Regions from separate parts of the Pararhizobium sp. DWP1-1-3 genome, predicted to be linked through region 3. Evidence: predicted binding sites of a transcription regulator. Region 3 holds the regulator's gene; each other region holds the start of a gene.
The links. Region 3 encodes LexA, which represses DNA repair genes until DNA is damaged. Its sites were predicted from a motif close to TGTTCNNNNTGTGTTCNG; they were not measured.
Positions count from the first base shown of each region.

Region 1 (4,805 bases), on a different contig from region 3:
CTGGTGCCGCACAATCACCGCTACTGGCTGGAGCAGGACGGCCGCTGGGAGTTCTTCTGGATTTCAATGAATGGCGAGGAGGCGCTCCGCGTCAACAAGGCCATTCTGGCGACGACCGGGCCGATCCTCAACCTGAAACCGGAGACGATCGAGCGCCTTGCCGATTGCAGCTTGCGTTTGATTTCTGGCGGTGCCGATGCACCGGGCAGTGCCTCGGCCATCGCCTACGAATCGGCGATGGTGCTGTACGACGATGTTTTCGGCTCGCATCCGGTTTTCAGCCAGGAATACCGGACGATGCAGCATGTCATCGACCATATCATGGCCAATTTGCAGCATCCGCTGACAGTCGAGAAACTGGCCGATGTCTCCGGTCTCAGCCGGGCGCATTTTTCGCGGGTGTTTGCAGCCAGCGAAGGCATGCCGCCGGCGGAATTCGTGCTGCGCAAGCGACTGCAACGCGCCACCAAGCTTTTGACCAAGGCCGCGCATCTGTCGGTTAAGGAAGTGGCTGTGATGTCGGGTTTCGAGAATCCGAACTATTTTGCAAAGGTGTTCCGCCGCTATTTTGGCGCCAGCCCGACGGAATTCCGCACCACGGGCATGTATTCCAGCATTGCCACCAATGGCCGGGCTTCGGCGTCGGCGGACTAACTCGGGCGGATCAGCCGGTCAGTAGAACAGGTGCCAGGGTGTCAGAAACGCGCGGCTCAATTCCTGATCGCGCTCCTGTTCGAATTCGGTCTGCTCTTCACGGCTCTGGCGAACCGGCATTTCGACACGGATGGCTTTTTCCTTTTTCGCCGGAGGCGTCAGGTAGCCGAGGGTCATTCCGCCGTGATAAAACATTCCGTTCTCCGCTGTTTCCCTGGATCCGTTAACGGTCGTCAACACAATCCTGACACAATTGCACGCCCTGTCAATAGTCCATAAAATCACTGTCTTATTGTTCATTGCTGCGCTTCGGCATCATCCTACCGTCGCAGAAAACCCTGGTTCTCGACAAATAATATAATCTATAAATTTTATGATGATTGAAAAACCGATCCAGCTTCACCGGCGGTGGCGGGCATTCTTTGCTTGAGACAGGGTCGTCTTTCGTGCGTAAATCCATGACCATGAATGAGACGGCAAAAGAGTGGACCCGCATGAATGTCGCTTTGAGAAATTCGCTGGAGCGGATCGCCCCGCGCCAGGAGCAGGCCTTTTCCCATGTGGCGGATGAGGATGCCTTGAAATCGGCCATGCGGCGAATGTCGGGCGGTGTCTCCGTGATCACCGCCGGCGTCGGCGACGAGCGCACCGGCGCGACCGTGACCTCGGCCACTGCGCTGTCCGTCGATCCGCCGACAATGATCGTCAATATCAACCGCAGTTCATCGAGCTGGCCGATCATCCGCCGCTATGGGCATTTCTGCGTCAATATCCTCAGCGCCGAGCAGCAGGACATCGCCGACCGGTTTGCCGGCAAGGGCGGTTTAAAGGGGATCGAGCGCTATGACGGGGCCGAATGGTTTACGCTGGCGAGCGGGGCTTCGGTTCTGCGCGGCGCGTTGGCCGGGATCGATTGCGAAGTCGATGAGATCATCGAACGCCACAGCCACGCGATCATTCTGGGCCGGGTCGTTTCCATCGTCGCGGGTGACGGACACTCGCTGGTCTACAGCAATGGCCGTTATGGCCGGGTATCCCTCTAGACTAAAATGCCCCGCCCGAGGCGACCCGGGCGAGGCGCTTCATCCGCACGATTGAGGGTAAGTGCGGGCGAAGGTCAGTGCGGCAGAGAGATCTGCGTGTGATAGCCCAGCTCCGGCTCCTTGCCGGTCAGGTTGGCCTTGGCAATTTCCCAGCCGAATTTCAGGGTGCTGTTGGTCGAAGCCCAGATAGCAACATCGTCAAGCTTCAGCTGCAGCATGGTCAGCGACGGATCGTCCTTACCGCCTTCGAACCAGGCGGCCACCGGCGCCGACCAATATTTGTCGATATGGTCGCGGGATTTGACCTCGTCGATCGCACCGGCAAGGCACGCATGGTAATCGTGATCCTTGCTGATGACGCAGAAATGCGCGCGGTCTCCGGTCCGCGCAGCCTGGATCAGATCGCTGTCGGTGCGGGTGAAAAACCAGATCGAATTGCTTTCCTTCTCGACGAACGGCGCCATCGGTTGCATATGCTGACCGGATCCTTCGACGCCCAGCATGCCGGCATGGACATCGTCAAGCACATCCCACAGCTGCTGTAGCGGATCGGTTTTCGTCTTCGATATATCAGCCATTGTCTTTCCTTTATCGATTGGGGATCAGGCGGCGCGGCGCTCGTGGCGGCCTTCTTCAATTTCCTCGACGATCTTTTTGACAAACGCGTCGAGGTCGTCCGGATTGCGGGAGGTGACAATGCCCTTGTCAGTGACGACGGGCTCGTTCGACCAGATGGCACCGGCATTCGTCATGTCGGTCTTGATCGAGATGTAGGAAGTCATCTTGCGGCCGCGCACGGCGTCGGCCTCGATCAGCAACCAAGGGGCATGGCAGATGGCGGCAACGATCTTGCCGGATGCGACGAACTCCTTGACGACGCGCATGGCAGCCTCGTCATGGCGCAGAATGTCCGGGTTCATCTGGCCACCGGGCAGGACCAGCGCGTCGAAATCTTCGATCTTCACGTCCTTGGCGAGGAGATCGACATTGACCGTGTCGCCCCAGTCCTTCTCGTTCCAGCTCTTGATCGGGTCCGTGCCGATCGAAGCGATCTGGACGTCGGCGCCGCGCCTTTTCAGCTCGTCGAGCGGCACGCGCAGTTCCGAACGTTCGTAGCCATGGGTGGCGAGGATGAGGATTTTCGATTTGTCGATGAACGGCATTGCGCCATCTCCTTGTGCAAGCTTGGGGAGGGTTCGCGCTTACAACGGACGCCTTCGGCAATCGTTCCGATCTTTCGGTGTTTTCTCGCATTGACCAAGGGCGCATAAGAACGTATCATGAACAACCATGAAAAAATCGCTGAACGAACGATTGGCCATCCTGTCCGATGCTGCCAAATACGATGCTTCCTGCGCCTCAAGCGGAACAGTGAAGCGGGACTCGTCGAAGTCCGGCGGGCTGGGATCGACGGAAGGGTCCGGCATTTGCCACGCCTATGCGCCGGACGGACGCTGCATTTCGCTGCTCAAGATCCTGATGACGAATTTCTGCATCTACGACTGCGCCTATTGCATCAACCGCTCGTCCAGCAATGTCGAGCGGGCGCGGTTCAGCGTCGAGGAAGTCGTCTGGCTGACGCTGGAATTCTACCGGCGCAATTATATCGAAGGCCTGTTCCTTTCGTCCGGGATCATCCGCTCGTCGGATTACACGATGGAGGAAATGGTCCGCATCGCCCGGGAATTGCGCGTCACCCATAATTTCGGCGGTTATATCCATCTGAAATCCATTCCGGAGGCTTCGCCGCTGCTGATCGAACAGGCGGGGCTCTATGCCGATCGCCTGTCGATCAATATCGAGCTGCCGACCGACACGGGCCTGACCCGGCTTGCGCCGGAAAAGCGGCCGGCCAATATCCGCAAGTCGATGGGTGAACTGAGGCTGAAGATCGAGGCTGCAAATGATCCGACGCTGCAGACCAAGCGGCGCAAGCGCTTCGTACCCGCCGGCCAGAGCACGCAGATGATCGTCGGAGCCGATCAGGCCAATGACAAGGTCATACTCGGCACCAGCGCGCGGCTCTATGGCAGCTATGGCCTGCGCCGGGTATATTACTCCGCGTTCAGCCCGATTCCCGATGCGTCGAAAAACCTGCCCTTGATCAAGCCGCCTTTGATGCGCGAGCACCGGTTGTACCAAGCCGACTGGCTCTACCGGTTCTATGGGTTCGGCATCGAGGAAATCACCGAAAATCAGCCGGACGGCATGCTGGACCTGAAGCTCGACCCGAAACTCGCCTGGGCGCTGGTCAACCGGCATCGCTTTCCGGTGAATATCAACTCGGCCGAACGCGAGATGCTGCTGCGGGTGCCGGGTCTCGGAACGAAGGCCGTCAACGGCATCCTCTCCGCCCGGCGTCACCGCCGTTTACGGCTGGAGGACCTGGCACGTCTGCATGTCTCGATCAAGAAGGTGCAGTCCTTCGTGGTGACCGAGGGCTGGACGCCGCACCGGCTGATCGACCGCTCCGATCTGCGGGCGATGTTCGAGCCCAAACCCGAACAGCTGGCGCTTTTGTGATGGCAACGGTCCTCTTGGAGGGGCGGGGAGATTTGACCGAGTGGCGGGAGGCCGCGCGGTCGCTGCTTCTTGCCCGCACGCAGCCGCGCACGATCGATTGGCGGTGCAGGAGCGATGCGGCAGGCGACCTGTTTGGACCTGCTGCCGGGGTGCCGGAGGCGCCTTTTGCCCCTGCAGCGACCGTGCCGGCCGTGACTGTCCCAAAAGCCTTCCTGTCATTGGCGCAGGCCGTGATCTGCCACAGCGATCTCTTGCGCTTCCAGCTTCTCTACCGGGTTCTCTTCCGGCTGCAGGAAGAGCGCACGCTTTTGGAAGTGCTCTCGGATGCGGATGTGGCGCAGTTGCGTGCGATGGAAAAATCCGTGCGGCGCGATTGCCACAAGATGACGGCTTTCGTCCGGTTCAAGGAGTTCGATATCGCGCAGGGTCATGCGCGACGGCGCTTTCTGGCCTGGTTCGAGCCCGATCATCACATCGTCGCGCGGGTGGCGCCGTTCTTCCAGCGCCGGTTTACCGACATGGACTGGATCATCGCCACGCCCAAGGGCACGGCGGCCTGGGATGGCGAAGTCCTGTCGGTTTCAA
Region 1 is NZ_JAFCTR010000005.1:177,092-181,896, forward strand. It holds gene ACP7BS_RS13550 (helix-turn-helix domain-containing protein) at 1-654, shown strand, start outside; gene ACP7BS_RS13555 (hypothetical protein) at 673-849, opposite strand; gene ACP7BS_RS13560 (flavin reductase family protein) at 1,113-1,697, shown strand; gene ACP7BS_RS13565 (pyridoxamine 5'-phosphate oxidase family protein) at 1,772-2,275, opposite strand; gene ACP7BS_RS13570 (DJ-1/PfpI/YhbO family deglycase/protease) at 2,300-2,860, opposite strand; gene ACP7BS_RS13575 (putative DNA modification/repair radical SAM protein) at 2,988-4,220, shown strand; gene ACP7BS_RS13580 (UdgX family uracil-DNA binding protein) at 4,220-4,805, shown strand, end outside.
Region 1: the regulator LexA is predicted to act here: its motif matches at 2,967-2,984, upstream of ACP7BS_RS13575 (putative DNA modification/repair radical SAM protein).

Region 2 (4,805 bases), 120 kb from region 3:
AAGGCTTCCGCCATGATCAGAAAATCCTCGTCGAGGAGTTCATTCAGGGGCGCGAGATCGAATTCAGCATTCTCGAACAGGCCGACGGCACGCTCATCGCCTCTCGTCCAGGAGAAATCACTCCCGCCGGTAGCCACGGCTTCTACAGCTATGATGCCAAATACATCGATCCGGACGGTGCCATTCTCAGCATTCCGGCTCAACTGCCGGATGACGTTGCGCAAAAGCTCAGATCAATGGCGCAAGGGGCTTTCCGGGCGCTCGGATGCGACGGCATGGCCCGCATCGACTTTTTCGTGCGTCCCGACCTCAGCGCCGTCGTCAACGAGGTCAATACGATCCCCGGTTTTACCGATATCAGCATGTATGCCAAGGCTCTGGCCGCCAGCGGAATTGCCTATGCCGACATCATCGACAGGCTGGTCGAACATGGTTTTGCGCGGGCAGGGCGGCAGGGCTGACATTGCGGGGGCTGGCTGCCAGCCCCCGATTTTCGATGGTAGTTTGAATTCAGACCAGAGCGACGGCAATCTCGGCCGCAAGCCGGGCATTGTTCTCGACCAAGGCGATATTGGTTTCGAGGCTGCGGCCGTCGGTCAGGCCGAAAATGCTGTCCAGCAGGTAGGGGGTGACCTTCTTGCCGGAAATCTCGTCGCGCGCGGCATTGTCCAGTGCCCGGGTGATGTAGATTTCCATTTCGTCGCGCGGGATTTCGTTGGCCTCCGGTACCGGATTGGCAATCAGCATGCCGCCATCGACGCCGAGCAGGTCGCGCATCCTCTGGAAATTGGCAATTGCTGCCGGGCTGTTCAGCATCAGCGGGCTCTTCAGGCCGCTGTCGCGCGACCAGAAGGCCGGAAAGATGTCGCTGTCATAGGTGACGACCGGAACGCCGCGCGTTTCCAGAACTTCCAGGGTTTTTGGAATGTCGAGAATGGCTTTTGCGCCGGCGCAGACGACGATGACGCCGGTGCGGGCCAGTTCGTCGAGGTCGGCGGAGATGTCGAAGCTTTCTTCGGCCTTGCGATGCACGCCGCCGATGCCGCCGGTGGCAAACACGCGGATGCCGGCGCGCGCCGCTGCAATCATCGTTGCGGCCACCGTGGTGGCGCCGGTGCGGCGCTCGGCGATCGCAAAGGCGAGATCGGCGCGCGACAGCTTCATGGCGCCTTGCGTCTGCGCCAGCGCTTCCAGCTGGGCATCTTCAAGGCCGATATGCAGGACACCGTCGATGACGGCGATTGTTGCCGGGACGGCACCTTCCTCGCGGATGATCGCTTCGACGCTACGGGCCATGTTGAGATTGCCCGGGAAAGGCATGCCATGGGTGATGATGGTGGATTCCAGCGCGACGATCGCTGCGCCGCGTGCCTTGGCGGCCGCGACTTCGCTGGAATATTCCATCGGCAGAAGGGGGGAGAAGGGCTTGGTCATCGCGGATCCTTGTTTGGCTTTTTAAGGCGCGTTCATGACAGGATTTCGGCTGGCGGCACAAGTCGAATTGCTTCTTTGAGCATTGCCCGCGACATTTTTTCCGATACGGCCAGTGGCGACCGGACGGTGATGCCGGCAGCGGCAACGCCGGAGCGAAGGCATATGTCGAGCGGTTCGCCTTGGACAAATGCCGACAGGAACCCGGCTGCGAGCGAATCGCCAGCGCCCGTGACGTCGGCCAGCGCGTCAAGCTGCGGCGGTGCGACCGTAACGGTTCGCCCGTTCTGAAAGGCGATTGCGGGCTTGCCGCCGCGGGTGATGACGCCGCCGGTCAGGCCGGCCGCCTTGAGCAGAACAGGCCATTCTGCGGCTTCCGCGCTGTCGCGGCCCGTCAGTGCCCGCGCTTCCGCCTCGTTCATGAACAGGAAGGTGAGCCCGGGCAGACTTTGCACCAGCCGCGCGACTTTCGCAGGGGAAATGGCGATGGCGGCGATCGGCTTTGTTCCGGCGTTTGCCCGGGCAACCAGACCGGTCAGCGTCTCTTCGGGCAGGTTGGCATCGGTGACGATCAGATCGCTTGCCGAGATGATTTCGCGCATGGCCTTCTGTTGCAATCGCCTGGGAGAAAACAGCCGGTAAAGCTCCATGTCGGCCAGCGCGATGACCAGATTGCCGTCATTTTCGAGAATGGCCGTGTAGCTTGGCGTCTTGCGATCGAGGAAGATGAAGGGGCAATCGATAACGCCGGCTTCGCTTGCCGCCCTGGCCACCGTCTCGCCGGCGGCATCGCCGCCGCGCGGGCTGATCATGCGAACGTCATGTCCAAGCCGCGCCAGATTGCGGGCCGCGTTGAAGCCGCCGCCGCCGGCCTCCTCGAACCAGCTGCCCGGATTGCTCGATCCCGGCACGGTGGTGCCGAAGATACGGGCCCGGCGGTCGATATGCGCGCCGCCGAAGATGGAAACTTGTCTGCCTGTCATGCGTTTTCCCGTGTGCCGATCCCTGGCGATTCGTTGCGCTATGATGTTGATCCGCTTTTTGTTTCAGTCATTTCCACCGATTGTGGAATCTGTCGAACGAGGCCTGGAACAAGAAAAGAACACGCATCCGTTTATGTTGATAAATCAAGTTCATAGATGGCTCTTGCAAAATGAGAACAAAAAGTGTACATAGCTTTCATCGGCGACTTCATTGCCTCAACAGCTTCCATAACTTAAAGGTGGATCACATGGCACAAAACTCTTTGCGGCTTGTAGAGGACAAATCGGTGGATAAAAGCAAGGCACTTGAAGCGGCACTTTCCCAGATCGAACGTTCGTTCGGCAAGGGATCGATCATGAAGCTCGGTGGAAAAGACAGCATTGTCGAAATCGAAACCGTTTCGACGGGATCGTTGAGCCTGGATATCGCGCTTGGTATCGGCGGACTGCCCAAGGGGCGCGTCATCGAAATCTATGGACCGGAAAGCTCGGGCAAGACGACGCTGGCACTGCAGACCATTGCCGAAGCCCAGAAGAAGGGCGGCATCTGCGCCTTCGTCGATGCGGAACATGCGCTGGATCCGGTCTATGCCCGCAAGCTTGGCGTCGATCTCGAAAACCTGTTGATCTCGCAGCCGGATACCGGCGAACAGGCCCTGGAAATCACCGATACGCTGGTGCGTTCCGGCGCCATCGACGTACTCGTCATCGATTCGGTTGCTGCACTGGTGCCGCGCGCTGAAATCGAAGGCGAAATGGGCGACAGCCTTCCCGGCCTCCAGGCCCGCCTGATGAGCCAGGCGCTGCGCAAGCTGACCGCGTCGATCTCCAAGTCGAACTGCATGGTCATCTTCATCAACCAGATCCGCATGAAGATCGGCGTCATGTTCGGTTCGCCGGAAACGACGACAGGCGGTAACGCCCTGAAGTTCTACGCTTCCGTTCGCCTCGACATCCGCCGTATCGGCGCCGTCAAGGATCGCGAAGAGGTGATCGGCAACCAGACGCGCGTCAAGGTCGTCAAGAACAAGATGGCGCCGCCCTTCAAGCAGGTCGAATTCGACATCATGTATGGCGAAGGCGTGTCGAAGACCGGCGAACTGGTCGATCTCGGCGTCAAGGCTGGCATCGTTGAAAAATCCGGTGCCTGGTTCTCCTATAACAGCCAGCGCCTCGGCCAGGGCCGCGAGAATGCCAAGATGTTCCTGCGCGACAATCCCGATACGGCCAAGGAGATCGAACTGTCGCTGCGCCAGAATGCAGGCTTGATCGCCGAGAAATTCCTTGAGAATGGCGGCCCGGAAGCCGGAGACGAGGATGACGATGCCGCTCTGGCATAAGATCGCTTGATTTTCGACATCATGTTTGCCGGCCGCCCTTTCCAAGGGCGGCCGGTTTTCTTTTGCCGTCTGGACAGGGATTGGCCCTGACGATAAAAGCCTGTGTTCCCATGGGGCGGGAGAGGATCGGCGGATGTCCGGTGATCCGCAATTTTCAAAAGTTTCCGGTTCGCGGTTCGGCCAGGCAGGTCGCGGACGGTCCGATGCAAGAGATAAGGGCGCAATATGAGCGGCGTGAATGAAATCCGGTCGACGTTCCTCGACTACTTCAAGAAGAACGGCCATGAAGTCGTAGCGTCGAGCCCGCTGGTTCCGCGCAACGACCCGACCCTGATGTTCACCAATGCCGGCATGGTGCAATTCAAGAACGTCTTCACCGGCCTTGAGCAGCGCCCCTACTCGACGGCTGCGACCGCGCAGAAATGCGTGCGCGCCGGCGGCAAGCACAACGACCTCGACAATGTCGGTTATACCGCGCGTCACCACACTTTCTTCGAAATGCTCGGCAATTTCTCCTTCGGCGATTATTTCAAGGAGCGGGCGATCGAGCTTGCCTGGAACCTGATCACCAAGGAGTATGGTATCGACGCCAAACGCCTGCTGGTCACCGTCTATCACACGGACGACGAGGCTTTCGGCCTGTGGAAGAAGATTGCCGGCCTGACCGACGACCGGATCATCCGTATTCCCACCAGCGACAATTTCTGGGCGATGGGCGATACCGGTCCATGCGGTCCCTGTTCTGAAATTTTCTACGATCACGGCGATCATATCTGGGGCGGCCCTCCCGGCTCCAAGGATGAAGACGGCGACCGCTTCATCGAAATCTGGAACCTCGTCTTCATGCAGTACGAGCAGGTGACGAAGGAAGAACGGGTCGACCTGCCGCGTCCGTCGATCGATACCGGCATGGGCCTCGAGCGTGTTGCGGCCCTGCTGCAGGGCAAGCATGACAATTACGATATCGACCTTTTCCGCGCGCTGATCGCAGCTTCGGAAGAGGCGACGGGCGTCAAGGCTGAAGGCGATCACCGCGCCAGCCACCGCGTCA
Region 2 is NZ_JAFCTR010000001.1:783,995-788,799, forward strand. It holds gene ACP7BS_RS03825 (D-alanine--D-alanine ligase family protein) at 1-461, shown strand, start outside; gene ACP7BS_RS03830 (pseudouridine-5'-phosphate glycosidase) at 511-1,434, opposite strand; gene ACP7BS_RS03835 (carbohydrate kinase family protein) at 1,467-2,414, opposite strand; gene recA (recombinase RecA) at 2,663-3,754, shown strand; gene alaS (alanine--tRNA ligase) at 3,980-4,805, shown strand, end outside.
Region 2: the regulator LexA is predicted to act here: its motif matches at 2,519-2,536, upstream of recA (recombinase RecA).

Region 3 (4,805 bases):
CGGCGACCAGGTCAGCGATGGACAAGGCCAGATTGACGATCAGACCAAGGATGAGAAACTGCATCCACACAGGTGTGCCGGGTGCCGGGTCGATGAATTGCGGCAGGAAGGTCAGAAAAAACAGCGCGGTCTTGGGATTGAGGACCTCGACGACGATGCTGTCACGCAGAACGCCGGGCGCTGCGTTGGCAATTTTTTCGCCGTCCCTCCGGCCGCCAAGAAACATGGTGACACCCAACCACACGAGATAGGCAGCGCCGGCGAATTTGATGACATTGTAAACGGCGGGCGCCTGGTCGAGGATCGCCGCCAAACCCAATGCTGTCGCGACAATATGAACGTAGCAGCCCAGATGAATACCGAAGGCCGCCATCAATCCGGCCCGCGGCCCGTGCGCCAGTGTCTGTGCCGTCATGTAGAGAATGGCAGGGCCTGGCATGCAAGCGAAAATCAGAGTCGCAAAGGCGAACGGCATCAACTGTTCCAGTGGCAACATAGCGGCTCCTCCAACCGGTAGCGCCGCCATTAAGCGGCGTTGATGAAGCCATCCCGGTCAAGCCGCGATTCTGTCATCGACGCCGGGAGAAATGCACGCAGGAGGGGTGCAAGAGACATACGGCAGGTGCCGTATTTCGGCATGAACAGGCAGTCGAACTGCCACCAGCGTTAACGGCGGGTTACCGCCATTGCTGGTGATCATTGGGGGCCGCAGCATCAAAATGCGTCATGCGCATCTCACGGCCGATGCATGCCGTGCGGATGGATGATGAGCAGTGATCGTTCGGTGCATATTATGGCGAGATTGTTTCCCCGGCTGCCAAATTATGTTATCGTCACTCCTACGCATTGAGTACGCATTCAGCAGTGGAGCGCCCGTGACCAGCGTGTTGCAGCGTCTGTTCCCCACTTGAACGTATGTGCTGCAAGCCGGCGAAGGAGAATGCAATGCATTACAGCGTGCAGTTTTTCACTTGGACCCCGAAGCAGGGCGTCCATCAGGTCGGATCCACCATCGAGATCGATGCGGTCAACCCGAAGCTTGCGGCCGTGTCACTGCTCGGACTTCGGCTGGACGAAACAGGTGCAGCCAAAAAACTGGCGGTACGCGTCTGGACGAAACCGGATGACAGCAAGGCCGATTGCGCCTGCTTCTATTATCATTGATCAGCCCCGGTCCGTGATATCCCGACCGCAACGGTGGACGCGGAACGCCCATCCATTGTTGCCGACTGCTTGTCTCTTCCTGATTAAGAGTGCCGGATTAAAATAACCGTCCAGAGGTTCTGCCTGAAAAAATCGCGTGGATGGATTTGCTCGCGCCGTAATCGACCTTGGTCGAAACGGCAACGCCGTTGCTCGTTTCCGCCGGAGACTGACATCTGTGGGAAATTTGGAGGCCTCGCCCGGAATTGAACCGGGGTGCAAGGATTTGCAGTCCTCTGCGTCACCACTCCGCCACGAGGCCTCACGAGTTCAAATAGTCGAACTGTGGCGGCGGTTTAGAATGATCCTAGACAAATCGCAAGAGGATATTTCTCAAAAACGCTCTTGGCCAGTTCCGAAATGATATTTCCGATCTGTCGTCACAACCCTGAGGCGACGCTTAAGTTGGCATCCGACAAACCGGAACGAGATCACAGCAGCCGATGAAAATTCGCAACGGCCCCTGCCCTGATCGATTGGTGCATTATCGAAGGGAATGGAAGGCGGGTTTCGAAAGTCGCCCCATAGTCAGGCGCCATCTCCGCCGGGTTGAATGATGGAGCGGCCCCGCCGCTGGTTGACTTGGCTGACACCAAGTCCTGCCAAGTACCAAGTTTGAAAGCAGCGCTGAGAAGACGTGATCTCAGATCCAACACATCGCTAACGCCTTGCCGCTCCGAGCTGTAAGCGCTGCGGCCGTTTCCATCGTCATGCGATTTTTTGCGTTGTCGTGCGCACCGCTCGGTTATCACCTGATCCCCAGCCTTCATGCGGGCAGAAGACGTAGTCCGTTCAATGGTAGCGGCGGATCAGTCCGACAAGTTTCCCCTGTATCTTGACCCGGTCAGGCCCGAAGATGCGCGTTTCGTAGGCAGGGTTGGCGGCCTCCAGTGCGATCGAGGCCCCTTTCCGTCGAAAACGCTTCAGCGTCGCTTCCTCGTCATCAACCAGGGCGACGACGATTTCGCCTGGGCTGGCGCTGTTCGTGTTGCGGATGATGACCGTGTCGCCATCCAGAATACCTGCCTCGATCATCGAATCGCCGCGTACTTCAAGTGCATAATGCTCGCCGGCGCCGACCATCTCGAGGGGCACGGAAATATCATGGGTGTTGTTCTGGATCGCCGAGATCGGCACACCGGCGGCAATCCTGCCCATCACCGGTATCGAGACCGTATCGCTGTTTGCGGCGGCTTTGGCGGGAGCAGCAGGGGCTGGTTGCACGCCAAGACTGCCTTGAATGATGCTCGGTGAAAAGCCCCGCTTGGGCTGGAGGCTCATCGAATAGGCCTCCGGCAACTTGATCACCTCCAGTGCACGCGCACGGTTGGGAAGGCGGCGGATAAACCCCCTCTCCTCAAGCGCTGTGATTAGCCGGTGAATGCCGGATTTTGAGGCCAAATCCAGCGCATCCTTCATTTCATCGAACGATGGAGGCACACCCGACTCTTTCATTCTTTCGTGAATGAACAGAAGCAGTTCCTGTTGCTTGCGGGTCAGCATGAACGATCACTCCAGAATCGAGAAACAAATCAAGAACGAACATTATCTGTTCCATATGTGTTCCGCAAGTACTTAAAATTCATCGAATGTTTTCAAGGGGCACATGGCGACACAAACGATCGAATCGGGTCCGTCATCCGACTGTTTTGACCGGAGGATTCCCGCTTGCCCAGAAGTAGGCCCAATTGCGAAGCCTTTGCACAACCTGGAGCCGTTCGTTTGTAAGGACCGGTGAGTCTAAAAAATCCTGTTGCGATGTAATGGCACGGCATGTCGATGAGCGTGGCAATGTCGTTTTCGCCGGAAAAGACAAACCGAACCGCACAGCTAAATTCCAAAAGGCATGTCGGGATTTCTTGGGCGGCCGGTGTTGCTGGCTTTGACTGAATCGACTGGTGCGGGAATGTTTAGCGAGAGCACAGAGGATGATGCCGCGACCCCAAGTCCAGGAGAATGCGCCGGCAGCCGGTGTGACGACGCGGCCCAATCAAGGAACGATCGACACCCCCTCGCATGATGTCCTGAAACAGCAGCTGTTACGGTGTTCTAATTGGACGCTTGCCATTTTCGCGCCCACCACACCGATAGCCTGCGCCGCCGGCGCCTGACGAAGGCGAGATCATGAGATAGGACTAGGAACCCCAGCGGCACCATCCAGAATCCGAGGACCGGCAGAAACCCGAGGATGCCGCCAAAAATCAACGTGCCGCCGATGGTGATGCGCAATAGACGCGATTGCGGCAGCCGCATCCGCCATGAACCAATAACCAGTTCATGCGTTCGCGCGTCGATGCCGAATTTTTTCGTTTTTTGCGGTTCTGCCATATATTCCACCTATCAAGCGTAAAGCGCGTGCCCGTTATGCTACAGTCCCGCAATGCCAAGGGTTTGGCTCGCAGGCAGCCGGAATGCGCTGCCTCCCACAGATGGGAAGTTCTCCACAGTCTGACAAGATTGTGCGTTTTTTTTTGAAAAACCGCTTGGCAAATCGGAAAAGCATTTGTATTAGCAGCCTCACTTCTGCAGGACATACCGCCGCAGATGATCCCTGGTAGCTCAGCGGTAGAGCATTCGACTGTTAATCGACAGGTCGCCGGTTCGAATCCGGCCCGGGGAGCCAGTTTTCAAAGGCCTTGCTGAAAAAGCAAGGCCTTTTTGATTTGAGGCGAATGGGTCGGCCGGTAACCGGCGTGGCATGGTAGTTTGCGGTATCATCGGTCATCGCCACCAGCGGGGCACCTAGCCCTTCGATCATCAACAGCAATGCAAAGTTCGTGGCGCTGTGTCGAATCTCAGCTTCACGAATGCACCGGTTTGGCAGAGTCCCCGCGCCCTTCGACCTTTGTCAGCAAAAAGAAACCGCGCAAAAACCCGGCTTTCTGTTCAGTGACGGTGAAATTGCGGTTGCCAATATCTATGTGGTGCGGGGGCGCAATTCGCCTTCGCTAAACAGGCTGTGGGGATGATACGTGACTGACTTTCGATCCGGTACGGCCCGGTTGCCAGGATTTTCTCTGGGAAGCCAGTGGACACCGTGTCGTTTGCCATGGTGATGCCTGCATGCCGAACTTCATGATCGATCCGGAAACGCTTCGCTGCACCGGAATGATCGATCTCGGACGGTTGGGCGCGGCGGATCGCTACGTCGACTTTGCATTGCTTGTCGGCAACACCCGCGAGACATGGCGCACCGCTGAAGAAGTGCGGACTGCGCAAACTCGTCTGTTCGACATACACGCGATCGCGACTGCCGACCGGGCAAGGCTCGATTTCTATCTGCGTCTCGACCCGCTGACCTGGGGATAATGATCATTCGGCACTGAATCCCGGCACAACATGTGCACGAGACTTTCTACTGACGGTAGTGTAGAGGAATTCAATCCAGTAGACCCACGACAGGAGCAGACAATGCCGTCGATCGAGTTGCTTATCGCCTTCATCGCCACCACGGCGGTCTTTGCCTATATTCCCGGTCCGGCCATGCTCTATGCGGCGGCCCAGACGATTGCGCGTGGCCGCTGGTCCGGGCTGATGGCCACGCTTGGTATTCACCTCGGTGGCTACTTCCATGTCATTGCCGCAGCCGCAGGTCTGTCGAT
Region 3 is NZ_JAFCTR010000001.1:899,709-904,513, reverse strand. It holds gene ACP7BS_RS04455 (LysE family translocator) at 1-496, opposite strand, end outside; gene ACP7BS_RS04450 (hypothetical protein) at 946-1,164, shown strand; tRNA gene ACP7BS_RS04445 (tRNA-Cys) at 1,392-1,465, opposite strand; gene lexA (transcriptional repressor LexA) at 1,996-2,706, opposite strand; gene ACP7BS_RS04435 (hypothetical protein) at 3,253-3,531, opposite strand; tRNA gene ACP7BS_RS04430 (tRNA-Asn) at 3,752-3,826, shown strand; partial or broken gene ACP7BS_RS04425 (phosphotransferase) at 4,243-4,512, shown strand; gene ACP7BS_RS04420 (LysE family translocator) at 4,615-4,805, shown strand, end outside.

Region 4 (4,805 bases), on a different contig from region 3:
CCCTTGCGGGCTTTGCCATTCCTGCGCGGATCGCCTGGCGGGTGTTGTCGACCTTATCGACTATGAGGTCGGCACGTCGAACGCCGAGCCCTTTTCTTTGAAGTTCGTGGCAGAGCTGGATGACAAGACGCCCGACATATTTATCGATCGTCTCTGCGGCCCCGATCGGTTCCTGGAAAGAGCGGCTGACCTCAATCTGCTCGGGACTGCGGATGGGGTCGATGGGCTCCCTGGCGCGACCAAACATCTGGTCCAGCCGGCGCCCGATCTCAGGTCCGAAGCGCAGTGTCAGCGGTGCCCGCGGTGTCGCCGAAAGCTCCCCGATTGTGCGGAATCCGAGAGTTCTGAGATCGCTGACGATTTTTTCCGGTAGCCGCAACAGGGCGACGGGCAAGCGCTCGACGGCTCGCACGGTCTCGCCCCGGGGGACGATGACGGTGTCCCGGCTGATCGCGCGCGCGCAGGCATGAGCGGCACCCCATGTGTCAGCGATGGCGACACGTGTCATCAGACCCCTGCCTCTGAACAGATTGGCGATGCCTGTCAGCATCGCAAGCTCCCCGCCCTGGAGATGGTCTGCACCTTCCGTGTCCATGACGATACCGTCGGGGGCATCGACGGAGACGATCGGGGAATATTGGGTGAGCGCCCAAAGGGTGATGCGTTCGAGCGCTGCGGCGTCGGCTCGTGGATCTGCGTCGATCATCAGCAGTCCCTGGAACAGGGCCTGGGCTTTTGCGGCTGGCATGCCAATGCGGACACCTGCCTTCTTTGCAGAAGCATCGGCCGAAGAGACCCAGCGTTTCGATCCGCTCTTTGCAATCACGGCAATGGCCTGCTCAACCGGAATGGCGGGATCGGCCCGACGAATGCGATCCGTCGACAGATCGGGAAGAAAGATCGATACGACCCTGGTCATCACACGCTCCAACGATAAACTCAGCACACTCGCCCGCACGCGATCTCATCAACTCCAGCAACCATCTTGCCCGCCCGATGCCGGGCACCGGTAACTCCGCCGATGGCAACACGCTGACGCGCCATCTCGTGGTCGATGCGGTGGGTTGGCCAAAGTCGTTGGCTTCAGTTTGCCGCCGCCATCTGCGAACAACGAGGGCAAGGCCTCCCTTCTTTTCCGCCGCGAGCTGCAGGCGCCTGCTTGCCAGCATCGGCAGCCGGACGAGTTCCCCCACAACCGCGCCGAGGCCCCCATAGGACAAGGCTTCTTCCATGGACGCGAGGACGTCCTCTTCCTTGTCGCCCTCGACAAATATGACCCGGTTTGCATTTAGGCCGGCCTGTGCAAGTGCTGGGAAAAACAGATCCGGCCGCGTCAGACACCAGACGATCTTGCCTTTCGTCCGCGCGGCGACTCCGGCAACAAACAGGGCTGCCGCTGCTCCATCGACCGTACCGGCGCCACCCCCTGCGAACTCATGAAGGGCACCGCGCGCCAAGCCACCTCCAGGCAGCACTGCATCGATCTCGCCAACACCGAACGGGAGACAGTCCAATTGCTTCGCAGGGCCACTCGCGAGGGATGCGATGCGGCTGCGTAGATCGGCTATGACATGCTCGCGGGCAGCCATCATCGCTCACGGAATCCTGTCGGTTCGTGTGTACTAAGGACGACTTCATGCCGCTTTAATTCCTGAAGTTCACGTTCTGTTCCCGAGCGGCGCCAGAGTCAAGCGGGTGGGTTATAGGAATTTTGTCCTTCAGATTTAAAAGGTCGAAAGATTCATAAGCCGAATCAGAGCGGTAAGTAGATGATTCAAGTCCTTGCGCGATTAAAATAATTTTGGGGTATCGATGTTTGAAGACCGAGGGTGGAACCCAGGCCAGTCGAAACTCTTGTTACCGGGAAATGAGCTGTTCATCGCACGATACCGATCGATGCTACGTCGGACTTTGGGCGCAGCGACAGAACTCTTTTTCGCATGGCTAGATTTCGATCCATACAGGAGCGTGATCACTGGTGTGGTCCCACCCTCTGACAAATTTGTCGACGCCAGCCTCTTTTAAATCTCCAGCAAGGAGTGGGCTCAAGAGGAAATGGTCGATCCGAAGGCCGGAATCCCGCGCGAATGCATTGCGGAAATATGCCCAGAAAGTATAGATGCGCTCATCGGGATGAAGATGCCGGATGGCGTCAGTCCACCCTTGTGCGACCAGGTCGGCATAGGCCGCCTTCACTTCCGGACGAAACAGAGCGTCGTCAATCCAGCGCTCAGGCTTATAAACGTCGAGGTCCGTTGGCATGACATTGAAGTCGCCAACGAGAGCGACAGGGACATCCAGCTCCAGTAGCTCTGCAGCATAGGACTGCAGGCGCTCGAACCAGCGCAATTTGTACTCGAACTTGGGCCCTGGAGCCGGATTGCCGTTGGGGAGATAGATGCAACCAACGACCATTCCGTCGATTGCGGCTTCAATATAGCGACTGTGGCTATCGTGGAGATCGCCGGGCAGGCCACGCCGCGTCTCGACTGGTTCCCTGTCTCGCGCAAGAATAGCCACACCATTCCAGGATTTCTGACCGTGCCAGATCCCGCCGTAGCCTGCGCGCTCGGTTTCCCTGCGTGGGAACTTGTCATTTGGCGTCTTTAATTCTTGCAGGCATACAACGTCTGGCTCCGCCTCGGCGAGCCAGCGGATCAGCACGTCGAGGCGGCCATTGATGCCGTTGACATTGTAGGTGGCGAGTTTCACCGGCCAGATCCGCGCTTGCGATCGCCCTTGTCACCGTTGCCGGGTTTCGCGTCATCCTTGGCTTCGTGTCGGGCATCCGCCGAGAGGGAACGCGAGACATCGACGCTCTCACTGAACTTGCCGTCTTCATCACGGCGGACATAACGCTTATCAGTGCCGGTATCGATCAATTCGCGCTTTGTCATGACAGGACTCCTTTGTGGTTGTCGTCTCGATAAACGCGCGTCAGCGACAAAAGATGCATTCAAATCAGGACGCTAGGCCAGACTTGTCAAACGCGAACTCGCTCCCAGCTAAGTCACTGAAAATGATTCATTTTGCCTCGGAACGATTCGGTTCTTGATTCCGTTGAATCGCGTCAGTTGTATCAGGAGTACGCGTATCATGGTTGCCCCACGAGCAAATTGGAAAGGTTTCATAAAGTTCGGAGAGGTGTCTTGCGCTGTGGCGCTCTATACGGCGGCCTCATCGTCTGAGCGCATTGCATTCAATACCCTGAACCGAGAGACCGGTAATCGGGTCAAACGTGAATTCGTCGATAGCGAGACTGGAAATCCAGTCGAGCGTGATGATCAGGTCAAGGGCTACGAGGTCGAGAACGGCCAATACATCGTGCTCGAACCGGGCGAAGTCGCAGCCGCAGTCCCAGACAGTGACAAGACCCTGAAAATCGAGTCTTTCATCCCCTGCTCCGAAATTGACAATGTCTATTTCGACAAGCCTTATTATCTGGCACCGGACAAGATGAGCACCGATGCTTATGTGCTTCTGCGCGACGGTATGAAAGCGGCTAAGGTTGCGGCAATCGCCCAAACGGTGCTCTTCCGCCGCTTGCGCACGGTCCTCATCCGCGCGCACGGAAAGGGGCTTATCGCTTCGACCCTCAACTTCGACTATGAAGTCCGCTCGTCAGAGGAGGCCTTCGAAGACCTGCCGGATATGAAAAGCGATCCGGAGCTGCTCGAAATCGCGGAACTGATTATAGGCAAGAAGAAGGGTAGCTTTGACGCCAGCACCTTCGACGACCGCTACGAGGAGGCCGTAGCTGAACTCGTCAAAGCGAAGATCGAGGGCCGATCCTTGCCAAAAAAGAAGGCTCCGATAGTCTCGAAGTCGAGCGATCTGCTCCAGGCATTGCGCGAAAGCGCTGGCCTCGGCGCCAAGGAAGAGAAGCCCAATCGGGCGGCAGCCAATGCCAACAAGGGTGTCGGTCGGGCGAAAGCCAAACCCGCTAACGCGAAAACTGCAGCAGCACCAACCCGCCGCGCCGGCTGATAGGAGAACCCAATGGCTGTCCGTCCCTACTGGAAGGGTTACCTGAAACTCTCACTCGTGAACTGCCCGGTGCAAATGATGCCGGCGACATCCGAGAGCGAGAAAGTCCGGTTTCACACGCTCAATCGCGAAACCCAGAACCGTGTCGTCAGCCACTATGTGGATTCGGTTACGGGCAAGGACGTCAAGGAAGATGACGAGGTCAAGGGCTACCAGCGCGGTGAGGACGAATACATCATTCTCGAGGACGACGAGCTTGAGAACGTCGCGCTCGAAAGCACCCGCACCATCGATATCTCAACCTTTACGAAACGTGAGACGATTGAATGGATATGGCTCGATACGCCGTACTACCTCTCCCCGAACGAGACCGTTGCCCAGGAAGCGTTCTCGGTTATCCGCGACGCCATGGCATCGCAGAACATGGTCGGCATTTCACGGCTGGTGATTTCGAGGAGGGAACGCGCCGTCATGCTCGAGCCACGTGGCAAGGGTATCGTTCTGTGGACCCTGCGCTATGGTGATGAGGTCCGCGACCAGGACAGCTATTTCGAAATCGTTGGCGACGAGAAAGCAGATTCGGACCTGATGCCCCTTATTCAGCAATTGATCAAGAAGAAGACCCAGCACTGGGATGCCAAGATGGTGGTCGATCCTGTCCAAGATCGTCTGCTCGATATCATCATGACCAAGAAGAGAGCCCTGAAGAAACCGGCAAAAGGCACGACCAAGACACCCGCGTCGTCCCCTGGACCCAGCAACGTTATCAACATCATGGATGCTCTAAAGAAATCCGTCGCCGCCGAAACACGAGCTAC
Region 4 is NZ_JAFCTR010000003.1:139,812-144,616, forward strand. It holds gene ACP7BS_RS08645 (Y-family DNA polymerase) at 1-919, opposite strand, end outside; gene ACP7BS_RS08650 (ImuA family protein) at 840-1,592, opposite strand; gene xth (exodeoxyribonuclease III) at 1,945-2,712, opposite strand; gene ACP7BS_RS08660 (hypothetical protein) at 2,709-2,897, opposite strand; gene ACP7BS_RS08665 (Ku protein) at 3,097-3,987, shown strand; gene ACP7BS_RS08670 (Ku protein) at 4,000-4,805, shown strand, end outside.
Region 4: the regulator LexA is predicted to act here: its motif matches at 1,656-1,673, upstream of ACP7BS_RS08650 (ImuA family protein).